4 regions of the Tatumella ptyseos genome follow, and region 1 is predicted to be linked to each of the others. Evidence: predicted binding sites of a transcription regulator. Region 1 holds the regulator's gene; each other region holds the start of a gene.
The links. The regulator PurR, encoded in region 1, represses purine synthesis genes. The targets are predictions, from matches to a motif close to CANGCAAACGTTTGCNTG.
Positions count from the first base shown of each region.

Region 2: a site for PurR is predicted at 1,190-1,207, ahead of glyA (serine hydroxymethyltransferase). Genes of this name have one in related genera too.
Region 3: a site for PurR is predicted at 1,976-1,993, ahead of rbsD (D-ribose pyranase). Genes of this name have one in related genera too.
Region 4: a site for PurR is predicted at 1,957-1,974, ahead of gcvT (glycine cleavage system aminomethyltransferase GcvT). Genes of this name have one in related genera too.

Region 1 covers NZ_CP130649.1:1,478,254-1,482,039, reverse strand. Annotated here, with positions in the region: gene QJR74_RS06975 (Grx4 family monothiol glutaredoxin) at 1-109, opposite strand, end outside; gene QJR74_RS06970 (C40 family peptidase) at 455-1,240, shown strand; gene purR (HTH-type transcriptional repressor PurR) at 1,440-2,465, shown strand; gene punR (DNA-binding transcriptional activator PunR) at 2,462-3,364, opposite strand; gene punC (purine nucleoside transporter PunC) at 3,467-3,786, shown strand, end outside.
Region 2 covers NZ_CP130649.1:2,185,692-2,189,477, forward strand. Annotated here, with positions in the region: gene glyA (serine hydroxymethyltransferase) at 1-1,081, opposite strand, end outside; gene glnB (nitrogen regulatory protein P-II) at 1,374-1,712, opposite strand; gene purL (phosphoribosylformylglycinamidine synthase) at 2,022-3,786, opposite strand, start outside.
Region 3 covers NZ_CP130649.1:3,134,276-3,138,061, reverse strand. Annotated here, with positions in the region: gene rbsC (ribose ABC transporter permease) at 1-32, opposite strand, end outside; gene rbsA (ribose ABC transporter ATP-binding protein RbsA) at 29-1,543, opposite strand; gene rbsD (D-ribose pyranase) at 1,545-1,964, opposite strand; gene QJR74_RS14790 ((S)-acetoin forming diacetyl reductase) at 2,213-2,986, opposite strand; gene alsS (acetolactate synthase AlsS) at 3,000-3,786, opposite strand, start outside.
Region 4 covers NZ_CP130649.1:629,760-633,545, forward strand. Annotated here, with positions in the region: gene ubiI (FAD-dependent 2-octaprenylphenol hydroxylase) at 1-1,031, shown strand, start outside; gene pncA (bifunctional nicotinamidase/pyrazinamidase) at 1,039-1,695, shown strand; gene gcvT (glycine cleavage system aminomethyltransferase GcvT) at 2,039-3,133, shown strand; gene gcvH (glycine cleavage system protein GcvH) at 3,148-3,534, shown strand; gene gcvP (aminomethyl-transferring glycine dehydrogenase) at 3,543-3,786, shown strand, end outside.

The DNA.
Region 1 (3,786 bases):
GAACAGCTTGCGCAGAAAAACCACAGCTTGGTAATTTAGGGGACCCTTTCATGTAAAGAAGAATTGGATTTTCAGAGATTTGTGTCTTAATTTTTTCTAAAGTGCTCATTTTGCTTCCTCAACAACAGCTTAATTTCTTACAGTGTACCGCTTATCTTAGCCGGTGTGAAATTCCTTGCTAGTTTAATTAGTTAGTTGCCTCCAGATAAGAATTATCTTATTAGTCGATAAATATGTGACTCAGATCACAATAAAAAAGGTTATTTAACCGCAGTGGGTAAAATTGATACATAAGTAATTATCGCAATCACGCTTAGTAACAGATTTAATTGAATTCTCGCTTAACTTTTTGAAAAGTTCTGGATTAGAATGGCTTATGGGGCTGACAACGTTGTCAGAGGTTATTTTTACTCACTGACTCTTTTTTGAGTACAACACTGACTAAATACTAAATATGCGGCTAATAATTACGCTTTCAATACTTGCATTTATGCAACTTTTTTTTAATGTCGCTGAGGCAGCCCCACAACGACATCTCAATGCCACTGCGCATAAATCAGTCAAGAAAGTCGCGGCAGAAGACACACGCCGAAAGCGCAAACAGGTTAAAACAGCTAGCAAACGGGCCAAACACTCTGAACCCCACAAAGTTAAGCATATTGCTAAGAAAAAGCTTTCTACCCCGCCTAAAACTAAATCTTCAAAACTTGCTCAGTCACGCCTCACTCGCAAAAAATATTACGCAGGTCAAAAAGTACTGGCTCGTCATAACACCCGTATCGCCTCACCCCACTCTGCGGCGATGGTAATGAGTGCTACGCACCACCAGAAATATCAAAAAGCACGTCAGACGGCGATGAATAAGTTGATGAATCAGCTCGGTAAACCTTATCAATGGGGCGGTACTTCTCCGCATACCGGTTTCGACTGTAGCGGTCTAGTCTATTATGCTTATAAGGATTTAGTTAAATTTAAGATTCCACGTACGGCCAACGAAATGTATCACTTACGTGACGCTGCTCCAGTAAAAAGAAATTCACTTCAAAAAGGTGACCTGGTGTTCTTTCGTATCCATCGCCGGGGGGCTGCCGACCATGTTGGAGTATATGTCGGCAACGGTAAGTTTATTCAATCACCTCGTACTGGCAAAGATATCCAAATTACCGATCTCACTGGTGAGTATTGGCAAAAACATTATATTGGCGCTCGACGAGTCATGACGCCGAACTCGGTTCGATAGCCATAAATTGCTTACCAACGAATCCCCGCTCTGTCGGGGATTTTTTATTACCGACTAAAAACACTTTCCAAGGTAACGATTTGTAAACGATTTAGCTGCGTTGCGCAAAAAGCTCGTTTTACCCCTTTTAGCCTGCTAGAATCCACCCCCTTAATTTTAAGTTGCGCAAACGCAAACGCTTTCCTAGGAGATTCCCCTCATGGCAACGATAAAAGATGTGGCAAAACTCGCCGGGGTTTCCACCACCACTGTTTCTCATGTTATTAATAAAACCCGTTTCGTTGCCGAACAAACACAGCAAACAGTTTGGGAGGCCATTAATGCCCTTCACTATTCGCCCAGTGCTGTTGCACGTAGTTTAAAGGTCAATACCACCAAGACTATTGGTTTATTATCGACGTCAGTAGAAGCCCCATATTGGGCAGAGATCATTGAAGCGATTGAAAAAAAATGTTTTCAACATGGTTACACACTATTATTGGCTAATGCCCATACTGACTTTGAAAAACAACGGGCCTATCTCTCGATGATGGCGCAAAAACGTGTCGATGGTTTAATGGTGATGTGTGCCGAGTATCCTGATTCTCTGTTGAAAATGCTTGAAGAGCATAGCCAATTACCGATGGTGGTGATGGATTGGGGAAGTTCTCACGCCAATTTTACCGATACTGTTGAAGATAATGCTTTTGCGGGAGGACATTTAGCCGCCCGTTACCTATTGGATCGTGGCCATCGAGATATCGGCTGTATCCCTGGTCAGATGGAGCGCCACACAGGTGGGGGGCGTTTAGCAGGCTTTATTAAGGCGCTAAATGATGAAGGCATTATCCCTCGCGAGGAGTGGATTGTACAAGGGGACTTCGAATCAGAATCGGGTTATCTGGCCATGCAGCAGATCCTTTCACAGAAAAAACGCCCCACTGCCGTGTTCTGTGGTGGTGACGTAATGGCTATGGGGGCTATTTGCGCCGCCAATGAGCAGGGATTGAATGTGCCTCAAGATATTTCGATCATTGGTTATGATAACATCCGTAATTCGCGTTATTTTAGCCCCGCCCTAACGACCATTCATCAACCTAAAATTGAATTAGGCGAAAAAGCGCTTGAGATGCTACTCGATCGTATTGTCAATAAACGCGATGAGGCGCAACGTCTTGAAATTCATCCTCAACTGGTTGAACGGCGTTCTGTTATTGATGGCCCTTACAGGGATTATCGCCGTTAATCCTTCGCCTCTAGCCACTCTTGATTGAGAGTGGCTGTATTCCCCAGATAATCCAATATCCATTGTAACACTGGTGAAAAACTATTCTCTCGCCAACTCAAGTAACAAGGGCTATCTGGATAGCTAATCGGTAATTCGACAAGTGTCCCCTGCTTAAGGTAAAGCGTTGCAATGTGCGACGGCACCATCGCAACACATAGACCATTTTGTACACAGCGTATTCCTACCGACCAATTCGGTACAACTAGACGGCGTTGATTATCCAATGTCCAAGTATCACGACGTGGGAGAACCCTTGAGGTGTCTTCAATGACTAAGGAAGGCCATACTCGTAAGTCTTCTTCCCTAATGAATGTTTCTCCCCGCAAAGGATGATCGTGAGCCACGACACAACGCCAAGAGAGTTTACCCATATCGCGAACACTGAAGCGCCCAGATACTGGGACAGCTTGCGTTGCGCCGATCGCCATATCAACCCGTCCGTCCGCTAACGCATCCCACACGCCATTGAAAACTTCATCATTAATATGAAGCTCAACATCTGGAAAATGACGATAGAAATCCAAGACGAGCTGTTCGACTCGAGTCTGTTTCACAATCCTATCAATGGCTACAGAGAAACGGCCCCTCCAACCATTGGCAAGTTGCTGACATTGTTGACGAGTGCCATTCATTTTTTTGATAACACTGCGCGCTTCAGCGAGAAAGTGCTCACCAGAGGGAGTTAATACCACATCACGATGGCGCCGCTCAAATACATCGACAGCTAACCACTCTTCTACTTGTTTTACTGAATAACTGATCGCAGAAGGAACTCTATGTAGTTCCTGAGCCGCACCCGAAAAACTTCCATTGCGCGCCACACTATCAATTACCATTAAGGTATATTCTGACCACATAGTTGCTTTCAATTATTTTGAAGGATGTTGGCAAATATTACCGTTTTACAAACAAGTCTGCATCCTTTTACACTCCTCGGATTATTTTGACTAGGACGCTCCATGCAACATCCAAAACTCTTTTTTATTTATCTCGCTTTACTGAGTATGCTCGGCTTTTTGGCAACCGATATGTATCTTCCTGCATTTACCGCGATGCAAGACTATCTGGTGACAAGTGCGAATATGGTCAGCGCCAGCTTAAGTTTGTTCTTGGCAGGATTCTGTTGTGCGCAATTATTTTGGGGGCCGTTATCAGATAAAATTGGCCGCCGAACTGTACTGCTCTATGGTCTGTCGATATTCACCCTAAGTTGCCTAGCGGTAGTATGGGTGAAAGATGCTCGCCTATTATTGGCGTTAAGATTTCTCCAAGCTTGTGG
Region 2 (3,786 bases), 710 kb from region 1:
CCGAGGTGACAAATGGGCTTTTCGGATCGTTAGGCACGCTGTTTTTATTAACGGTAATGTTCGCGCTACCCAGCGCAGCATCTGCTTCTTTACCAGTAAGATTCTTCTCTACGAGATCCAACAAGAATAAGTGGTTTTCCGTTCCGCCAGAGACGATGTTATACCCGCGCTCAAGCAGAACCTCGACCATCGCTTTCGCGTTTTTAGCGACTTGCTGTTGGTACGTTTTGAACTCTGGTTCCATTGCTTCTTTAAAAGCGACCGCTTTACCGGCGATAACATGCATCAATGGACCGCCCTGACCACCTGGGAACACGGCAGAGTTTAATTTCTTATACAGATCCTCATCACCGCCTTGCGCTAAGATCAGGCCGCCGCGTGGACCGGCTAAGGTTTTGTGGGTCGTTGTGGTGACCACATGAGCATGCGGTAATGGGTTAGGATAGACGTCGGCAGCAACTAAGCCTGCAACGTGTGCCATATCGACAAATAACCATGCGCCAATGCTATCCGCGATTTCACGCATTTTTGCCCAATCGCAGACACCTGAGTAAGCAGAGAATCCACCAATAATCATCTTAGGCTTATGTTGCTGAGCCAGTGCAGCAAGCTCGTCATAATCAATCTTACCGCTTTCATCGATGCCGTAAGGGATTACGTTGTAGAGTTTACCGGACAAGTTAACCGGAGAACCGTGAGTGAGGTGGCCACCGTGCGCCAAGTTCATTCCGAGGATAGTATCGCCCGGTGTTAACAGCGCGGTGAAGACACCAAAGTTAGCTTGGGAGCCTGAGTGAGGCTGGACATTCGCGTAGTCTGCACCAAACAAGGCTTTAGCACGATCAATCGCCAGTTGTTCTACGATATCAACATACTCGCAACCACCGTAGTAGCGTTTGCCTGGATACCCTTCGGCATATTTATTGGTCAGTTGGGAGCCTTGCGCTTCCATTACACGTGGACTGGTGTAGTTTTCTGAAGCAATCAGTTCAATATGCTCTTCCTGACGCACTTTCTCTTGCTCCATTGCCTGCCATAGTGCCGCATCGTAATCGGCTATGTTCATTTCTCGCTTTAACATTCCCATCTCCACTCAGCTTGCTTTTAACATCAAAATTCCCCCACAACGGGTAATGGCGGTTAGTGTAAACTCTTTTCAAGCTAGGTGGTAGAGAGAAGCAGGTCTTTTTACGCAAACGTTTGGCTTTTCGCGCTAGACGGTGATATTGCCATCAATTGACGCTTTTTAAGGGGCAGGAATCAAAATAAAGTGCTTCTGTACGAGATTGGCAGATGCAAGGGAAAGGGGTAAAGCTAAGCAGCACGAAGAAAAATAGCCTTTGGCCAACGTGCTGCTAAGGAAGTAGTAAAAATTAAATAGCGTCTTCGTCTTCTTCACCAGTACGGATCCGAACCACACGAGCCACATCGACCACAAAGATTTTTCCATCACCGATTTTACCGGTTTGGGCGGTTTTCATTATGGTTTCTAAGCAAGTATCGACCATATCATCGGCAATCACGATTTCGATTTTTACTTTTGGTAAAAAGTCGACCATGTATTCCGCGCCACGGTACAGTTCTGTATGGCCTTTCTGGCGTCCGAAACCTTTAACTTCTGTGACGGTCATCCCGGTAATCCCGACTTCAGCAAGAGATTCGCGGACATCATCCAATTTGAACGGTTTAATGATCGCTTCTATTTTCTTCATGACAAACCTTATTATCCGTTGCGTCACTGCATAAGGGACTCACAGGGTGAATACACTATGCGGCTAAGAGAAGAGTATTATTGCTGAATTGCTCAGGGAAGTCACTGGACAAGAAAATAAGGTGCCCCACTATTGTGATGTCCAGATAAGATAACGCGTTATCAATTCTAGGACAGAAGGCACCTTATAGGCATCATATATATTTATGAATCACAATGTCATCATAACAGTCAATGAATACAGCAAATGATAACAACAAAGCCTTGCAGGGCGAATAGCCCTACAACGCTTTAGGAGTTTTCCAGAATATTAGCCCAATTGTTTACGCGCATTTCTAAACAGGCGCATCCAAGGACCATCCTCGCCCCAATTTTCCGGGTGCCACGAGTTACTGACAGTGCGGAATACACGCTCTGGATGCGGCATCATAATGGTGACACGCCCAGAAGTATTAGTGACCGCCGTAATACCATTCGGCGAGCCATTCGGGTTAGCGGGATACTGTTCTGTCACTTGGCCGTGGTTGTTCACAAAGCGTAAGGCCGCAAGCTTGCTATTTTCAAGTTGCTGTAAATGATCGCTATTACGAACTTCCACAAAGCCCTCACCGTGGGAAACTGCGATAGGCATCCGTGAACCCACCATACCTTCGAGTACGAGCGATGGGCTTTCGACCACTTCGACCAAACTGAAACGGGCTTCAAAACGTTCAGATTGGTTACGAACAAAACGTGGCCATAGTTCGCTGCCCGGAATAATCTCACGTAAATTAGAGACCATCTGGCACCCATTACAGACGCCCAGCGCTAGGGTTTGGTCACGATTGAAGAAGTCTGCAAAGGTATCACGTACACGTGGGTTGAATAGAATAGACTTGGCCCAGCCCTCGCCCGCTCCGAGTACATCCCCGTAGGAGAAACCACCACACGCGGCAAGCATATGGAATCCGTCGAGGTTTGTGCGTCCTGCCAGCAAGTCGCTCATATGGACGTCACGCGTATCGAATCCTGCACGGTGGAATGCGGCAGCCATCTCTACATGTGAGTTAACACCTTGCTCACGTAATACGGCAAGTACGGGTCGAGCACCCGTCGCGATCATCGGTGCGGCAACGTCGTCACTTGGGTCGAAGCTTAGCGACACATTAAGTCCTGGGTCGCGCTCATCTAATTTCGCTTGATGCTCTTCATCTGCACAGGCTGGGTTATCACGCAGGCGCTGCATTTGCCACGTGGTTTCTGCCCACCACTCACGCAGTTGTGAACGCTGTTCTGAGTAAACCGTTTCGCCCTCAGCAATCACTTTAAAGTGATTTCCAGGTGTTGCTGAACCGATCACGAACAGTTCGTTATCCAGTCCATGCTCTGAGAAAATGGCTTGAACGGTATGCAGATCATCCTGTGCAATTTGTAGTACTGCTCCAAGTTCCTCGGTGAATAAGGTGGCAACGGGATGAGCACCTAACGCACTAATGTCTGCATCGATAGCACAATGGCCGGCAAAAGCCATCTCTGCCAGTGTCACCAATAATCCACCATCGGAACGGTCGTGATAGGCCAGTAGTTTTCTCTCACTGACTAATTGCTGAATAGCATTGAAGAAACCACGTAGCTTCTCGGTATCACGTACATCCGCAGGATGTTGTCCAAGCTGACGATAAACTTGCGCCAACGCGGTCGCGCCAAGGGCTTGCTGTCCTTGACCAAGATCGACCAGAAGCAATAAGTTATCCTGATCGCTCTTAAGTTCCGGTGTAACGGTCAAGCGTACATCGTCGACACGGGCAAAGGCTGTAATCGCTAATGACATGGGTGAAATCACTTCACGGTCTTCACCCTGCTCTTGCCAGCGCGTTTTCATCGACATAGAGTCTTTACCCACTGGGATAGTTAAGCCCAGTGCTGGGCAAAGCTCTTCGCCCACGGCTTTTACCGCATCGTATAAGCCAGCATCTTCGCCAGGGTGGCCCGCTGCAGCCATCCAGTTTGCAGAGAGTTTAATCTGTTTTAAATCGCCAATCGCGGTAGCCGCTAAGTTGGTTAGGGCTTCGCCCACGGCTAAACGAGCCGAGGCC
Region 3 (3,786 bases), 1.6 Mb from region 1:
TTAACTATCGGGTTGGCGGTGGTGGGATTCATATGACTAACTCCTCGCTATGCTGCTTGCCGACGGCGGCTGCCATCAGTTTTTCTTGTGTCGCCTGTTGCCGAGTAAACTCGCCACTCATACGCCCTTCGTGCATGACCAAAATACGGTCACTCATCCCTAACACTTCTGGCATTTCCGAGGAGACTATGATGATGCTCAACCCTTGTGCTTTACACTGGTTAATAAGCTGGTAAATCTCTTTTTTTGCCCCCACATCTACGCCGCGCGTCGGTTCATCGAGGATCAAGACTTTCGGTTTCGTCATTAATCCTCGTGCAATAGAAACCTTTTGTTGGTTCCCTCCCGACAACAAGCCGATAGTCTTATCCATTGAGTCGGTTTTAATATTGAATAAGCGAATAAAGTCCCCAACAGTGAGGCGTTCTTCGTGGTGTTTCAATCGTCCGCCATAACCTGAGAAGTAAGGCAGGGCGGTGAGTGACATGTTGTGCTTAATCGACATTCCGAGTACCAGTCCTTCCCGCTTACGGTCTTCGGAAATGTAGACAATGCCTTGTTTTAGTCCCTGCTGTGGGGTTCGCACATGGATCGGCTGTTGATTCAAGTACAGTTCGCCTGCAGATATAGGGTGGGCGCCGTAGATCATTTTCATTAGCTCAGTACGCCCCGACCCCATCAACCCGGATATACCAAGGATCTCGCCGCTGCGTAACGTAAAGCTAATATCATGGATACCAGGACCGCATAGCTGCTTGACCGATAAACGTATCGCGCCAGGCGCTTTATCAAGATGGGGGTATTGATCCTCAAGCTTTCGACCCACCATCAGTTCAATTAAGCGTTCTTCATCAATATCGTCGATGGGATATTCGCCAATAAACCGGCCATCTCGAAAAACGGTAACATCGTCGCAGATATCAAAAATTTCTTTCATACGGTGAGAGATATAGACGATGCCACACCCTTGGGCGGTTAATTCATTAATCACCTCGAACAGGGCGAGGGTTTCTGTATCGGTCAAAGCATCTGTCGGCTCGTCCATCACGATCACTTTCGACTGATAGCTCAATACTTTCGCGATTTCGACCATCTGTTGATCGCCAATCGATAAGCTATCCACCAAGACTTTGCTGGAAAAACGGAGCTTTAGTCGGGCTAGTAACCGATCGGCCTCGCGATACAGTGTTTTCCAATCGATACGTCCAAAGGCAAGCCGCGGCTCTCGGCCAAGAAAAATATTCTCAGCCACTGTCAAGGTACCAATTAGGTTAAGCTCTTGATGGATAATACCGATACCGGCTTCCTGTGACTGTTTCGGGCCAGAAAAGACCGTCTCTTTCCCTAACCATTGGCAAGTTCCAGCATCCTTTTGGTAAATACCCGTCATAATTTTCATCATGGTCGACTTACCGGCGCCATTCTCGCCCACTAAAGCCATGACGCGTCCGGCCTTGACGCAGAGTGAAGCATCATCCAGCGCTTTAACTCCTGGAAACGATTTTTCAATATGGGTAAGGGCCAAGAGACATTGAGTTTCCATCTTAAAAAGTGACTCCCGCCGTAAAGATCACATTGGCATAAGGCGTACATTCCCCCGTACGAATGACGGCGCGCGACTGATGGGTGAGCGATTTAAACTGCTCATGGGAGAGGTAGAAAATCTCTATCGGTTGTCCCTGCTCGACTGACACTCGTTCAATTAATGCCAGCAACTGCTGATGGGCCTGAGGATTATGCTCAACGATCTCGTCGGCAATATGTGCCGCTTGAATCTGCATCGCGTTAGCAACCACTTCGCTCACTTGTCGAAAGCTAGGGACACCTTGGGTCAACGCCAGTTCAATACGGGGAAGCCCTGACGGGATAGGAAGTCCTGCATCGGCAATCGTTAGCGTCTCAAAATGACCGAGTTGCGTGACAAGATGGGCAATATCGGGATGTAAAAGATGACCTTTGTTCATACTTCGCTCCTCAGCGAAACGTTTCGCTGGCAGTAGCATGAACTAAGCCCGATCGCTCGCTCAATGGCGTAATAAGAAAAACGTGATAGCCATCGAATCGATTCGCTGAAACAGTGATATACACCAAATAATTAATGTAACGCTGTAAATCATTACTGGAATAAATGTTTAGACGATCGGCTTTTGACCTAAGCCCTTCGATAAAGATGGGGATCCCCACTGCCTAAGGAAGACAGTGGGGGAAAGGATTAACTAAAGACCATTCCACCGTCGATCAATAGCGATTGTCCGGTCATATAATTAGCGTCCGGACTAGCAAGGTAGGAGACACAGGCCGCGACATCCTCGGCTTCAGATAAGCGTCCCAAGGTAATACGTTTTGCAAACTGCTCCGTTCCGTAGCCTTCGGGTTGCCCCGCTGCCGCTGAAATCTCTTTATCAATCCGTTGCCACATCGGCGTTTTCACTATGCCTGGGCAATAGGCGTTAACGGTAATCCCTAGCGGAGCCAAATCACGAGCAGCGGTTTGGGTTAACCCTCTCACGGCAAACTTACTGGAACTGTACACCGCAAGCTCTGGATTCCCTACGTGGCCAGCCTGAGAGGAAGCATTGATAATTTTTCCCCCATGGCCGAGTTGCTTAAATGCCTCGATAGCCGCCTGCATCCCCCAAATAACACCCTTCACATTGATGTTATAGACCTTGTCGACAATATCCTCAGTGATCGACTCAATAGGCGTTGATGGGGCAATCCCAGCATTATTGACAATGACATCGAAGCCCCCAAACGTCTGCTGCGCTTGCTGTACCGCAGCGAACACCTGCGCGCGATCGGCTACGTCGGCCTGAATCGCCAAGGTCTTTCCCCCCGCTTGTTCAATTTTCTTACTGACGCGGGTAGCGGCCTGCACATCAAGATCCACCACCGCGACAGCAAACCCATCACGGGACAACCGTAATGCAATCGCTTCACCTATACCCTGTCCTGCCCCTGTCACTACTGCCACTTTATGCTTCATCTTATTATCCTTCTTAGATAATTTGACTAAGATGTAGCGCTTCCATTAACCGTGGATTATCAGAATAATCGACGGGAATCGCTACGACCGCAGGCCCCTCCACATCCATTGCGCGTTGTAAAATAGGCTCAAGTTGGTCGGTACTTTCGACGGCAAATCCTGCTGCACCAAAAGCTTCAGCATAGGCCTTGAAGTCGATCGCCCCGAACTTAACCCCAGAAACGCGTTGGTATTTTTTTTGTTCTTGCATTGCCACCATGTTGTACTCATCATCCACCCAAATAATGTGCAAAATGTTGGCTTTTAGTCTTACCGCTGTCTCCAGTTCCATACTGGACTGCATAAATCCACCATCTCCCGAGACCGACACCACTTTTCGTGAAGGATCCACCAGCCACGCACCAATAGCCCAAGGAAGCGCGACCCCCATGGTTTGTTGTCCATTAGAAATAATGATTTGCCGTGCACGGAAGCTGTAAAGATACCGAGCGATCCAAATGTGGAAACTCCCCATATCAACCGTTAACGACACATCGTTATTAATGATGTCTTGCATCGCCCGCACGATTCGTAAGGGGTGTATCGCAAACTGGTTTAACTGATGGGCTTTCGTAGAGAGAATTTGCCGTTGCAACTGCCTATCTTCTAATACTAGGCTCGTCTCTGGGCTAAGAATGAGTGGACTGCTGATATGTTGGGTTAATAGCGTGAGGGTCTGGGCAATATCACCAATCAGCTCAATATCCGCAATATAATAATTATCCGGTTCGGCAGGCACGACATCGATATGAGCCAAGGCA
Region 4 (3,786 bases), 850 kb from region 1:
TATTAGAAAAAGTAGACGTGTGGCAGGATATCCTGCGTATGCGGGCCAGTTGTTATCACGGTATGAAGGTATGGGAAAAAGATAGCTTCGGACAAATCGCTTTTGATGACGCTGAAATGGGCGGCCAAGGGTTAGGTTATATTATCGAAAACACGGTATTGCACACCGCCTTATGGCAGCAGGCAGAAAAACTCTCGCATATCACGCTTATCCCTCACGCAACTTTGGTACAGACGGCTTTCGGTGACAACGAGACCTTCGTCAGTTTACAAGATGGTAGCATGATGACTGCTCGCCTAATGGTCGCGGCAGACGGTGCGCAATCATGGCTGAGGGGTAAGGCGGATATTCCTTTAACCTTCTGGGATTATAAGCACCACGCATTAGTCGCCAATATTCGCACCGAGCAACCTCACCAGGGGATTGCCCGGCAGGTATTTCATGGCGAAGGTATTTTAGCTTTTCTCCCTTTTGAAGACCCGCACTGCTGTTCGATTGTCTGGTCGACCGAACCGCAAACCGCGAAAAAGCTAAGTTTGATGGATGAGTCGCTATTCTGTCAGCAACTGGCTGTTACCTTTGATATGCAGCTAGGACCTTGTAGCCTCAATAGCGAACGTAAAACCTTCCCGCTTACCGCTCGCTACGCCCGACAATTTGCCCGCCACCGGCTCGTGTTGGTTGGGGATGCTGCGCACACCATTCATCCGTTGGCGGGCCAAGGCGTGAATCTAGGCTTTATGGATGCCGCCGAACTTATCGGTCAGCTCATCCGCCTTCACCAAGAGGGCAAAGATATTGGACAACACCTCTATCTGCGTCGCTATGAGCGCCTTCGTAAGCTAAGTGCAGCGAAAATGTTGGCAAGCATGCAGAGCTTCCAAGACCTGTTCGCAGGACAAAATCCGCTGAAAAAAATGGTTCGTGATATCGGCTTAACCCTTGCGGATAAGCTTCCCGGTATCAAACCACAGTTGATCAAGCAAGCGTTGGGCGAACATGATCTGCCTGAGTGGCTGCGAAAGGAGTAAAATCATAATGAGTCAAGGTTCAATCACGATAGGTAACAACACTGCACTGTTGGTTGTGGATGTTCAAAATGACTTCTTACCGCAGGGGGCTTTAGCGGTACCCCAAGGTGATGAGGTGATCCCTGTCATCAATCGTATTGCCCCTTTATTCGAGCAAGTGGTAATCACCCAAGATTGGCATCCGGCGGGTCATCTTTCCTTCAGTTCTTCTCACCCTGGGTACCGAGATTATCAAATGATCGAGATGCCCTATGGCCCTCAATGTTTATGGCCTGAACACTGTGTTCAAGGAACTCACGGCGCACAACTGTCTGAGGCAATGAACCTGCCTCACGCCAGATTAATTCTTCGTAAAGGTATCCATCCGAGCATTGATAGTTATTCTGCCTTTCTAGAGGCGGATCGGCAAACCTCAACAGGACTCCTCGCTTGGCTACAAGCACAGGGGATTGATCAGGTTATGATAGCGGGACTTGCCACCGACTTTTGTGTGGCGTGGACGGCCATAGATGCTGCCCAAGCAGGCTTAAAGACTTGGGTAATCGAAGATGCTTGTCGGGCAATAGATATAGACGGATCGCTGAATCGAGCAAAAAAGGCGATGCAGGATGCTGGTGTGATTTTCCTCACATCTTGTCAATTGCACCAACTTTGTGAAGGCTGATTTATTCTAATTGATGACTATTTTTACCCTTAGAAAAACTAATCCGAACGCTTTTCTTTTGGTTATAAATAGCGTAGATAAACTCTCTCACTCACTTCCACAAATATAAAAATGGCGACTTATGTCGCTATTTAACAGCATAATTCGCCCTTATCGCGTTACGTTAACTTCAAGCAACACTATTGCCTTATTTTGGTGCGTGCAAGTTTCGCCCCCATTTCACCTTATAGCTAAGCAAACCAATGAGTGATAACTTGCTGTAAGGACAACGTTTGCGTTTGAATCCTAACCGCCGACCTAAGCAAGCTAACTCACCGCGGTTTTACGCGGCAGAAGGAGTGTTATGAGTCAACAAACCCCTCTCTTTGCACAACACCAAGCCTGCGGTGCCCGCATGGTCGACTTCCACGGATGGTTGATGCCACTGCACTACGGTTCGCAGCTCGATGAGCATCACGCGGTTCGTCGTGCTGCAGGAATGTTCGATGTGTCCCATATGACCATTGTTGATCTTACAGGCGCACGTACCCGCGAATTTTTACGTCATTTGCTCGCCAATGACGTCGCCAAATTAACACTACCAGGTAAAGCGTTATATAGCGCGATGCTCAATGCTTCAGGTGGCGTTATCGATGACTTAATTGTCTATTTTATCGACGAGCAACACTTCCGTTTAGTGGTCAACTCTGCAACGCGTGAAAACGATCTAGCGTGGATCTCAGATCAGGCCAAGGATTATGGCATTCAGATCGATGAACGCAGAGACTTAGCGCTGATAGCAGTACAAGGTCCGGAAGCGATTGAGAAAGCCCAGTTGGTGATGAGTACTGAGCAGCGTAGCGCCGTGTCGGGACTCAAGCCTTTCTTTTCGGTGGAGAGTGGGGGCTGGTTTGTTGCGACCACGGGTTATACCGGTGAGCAGGGTTACGAAATAGCCTTGCCCGCTGAGCAGGCTGCCACATTATGGCAAGCGCTACTAAACGTCGGGGTAAAACCCGCTGGCTTAGGGGCTCGAGACACCCTACGCCTAGAGGCGGGGTTGAACCTTTATGGACAGGAGATGGACGAGTCCATTAGCCCACTTGCCGCAAACATGGCTTGGACGCTTGCTTGGCAGCCAGAAGAACGTGAGTTTATTGGTAGGGCGGCGCTTGAGCGTTTACAAGAGCAAGGGACGGATAAATTGGTGGGCTTGGTCCTGCATGAGAAAGGCGTTCTGCGTAACGACTTACCGGTCTCCTTTACCGATATCAATGGTGATCCTCAGCAAGGGGTGATCACCAGTGGATCCTTCTCGCCGACATTAGGCTGCAGTATTGCGCTCGCTCGGGTGCCCGCCACCATCGGAGATAAAGCGGTGGTCCTTATTCGCCAGCGTGAACTGCCGGTCTCTGTGACACAACCCTGCTTTGTTCGCGCAGGAAAAGCTTTGATTTAATACTGGAGAATAAAATGAGCAATGTTCCACAACAATTAAAATATCGCGACAGTCATGAATGGGTTCGTCAAGAAGAAGACGGCTCAGTCACTGTGGGGATCACCGAGCATGCCCAAAGCCTACTCGGCGACATGGTCTTTGTTGATTTGCCTGAAGTCGGTCGTGAAGTCAGCGTTGGCGACGACTGTGCCGTTGCCGAATCGGTAAAAGCAGCTTCCGATATCTATGCGCCGCTAAGCGGCGAGATCATCGCGGTGAATGACGAACTCAGTGATAGCCCTGAGCAGGTCAATACCTCACCTTATGAGTCGGGCTGGTTATTTAAAATGAAGATCAGTAATGAAAACGAACTTAGCCAATTACTTGATGCTGATGCCTACCAAACGTTGATCAATAAGTGAGTAAGACGATGACGCAAACACTCAGTCAGTTAGAACATTCAGAAGCCTTCATTCGTCGCCACATCGGTCCAGATACAGACCAACAACAGCAAATGTTACAACAAATTGGCGCACCTGACTTACCGACCTTGATTGCGTCCATCGTGCCTGAAAATATACAATTACCCACTACACCTCTTCAGCTAGCACCAGCCAGTGAACATCAAGCGTTGGCAGAATTGAAAGCCATTGCCGCAAAAAACCTGCGATACA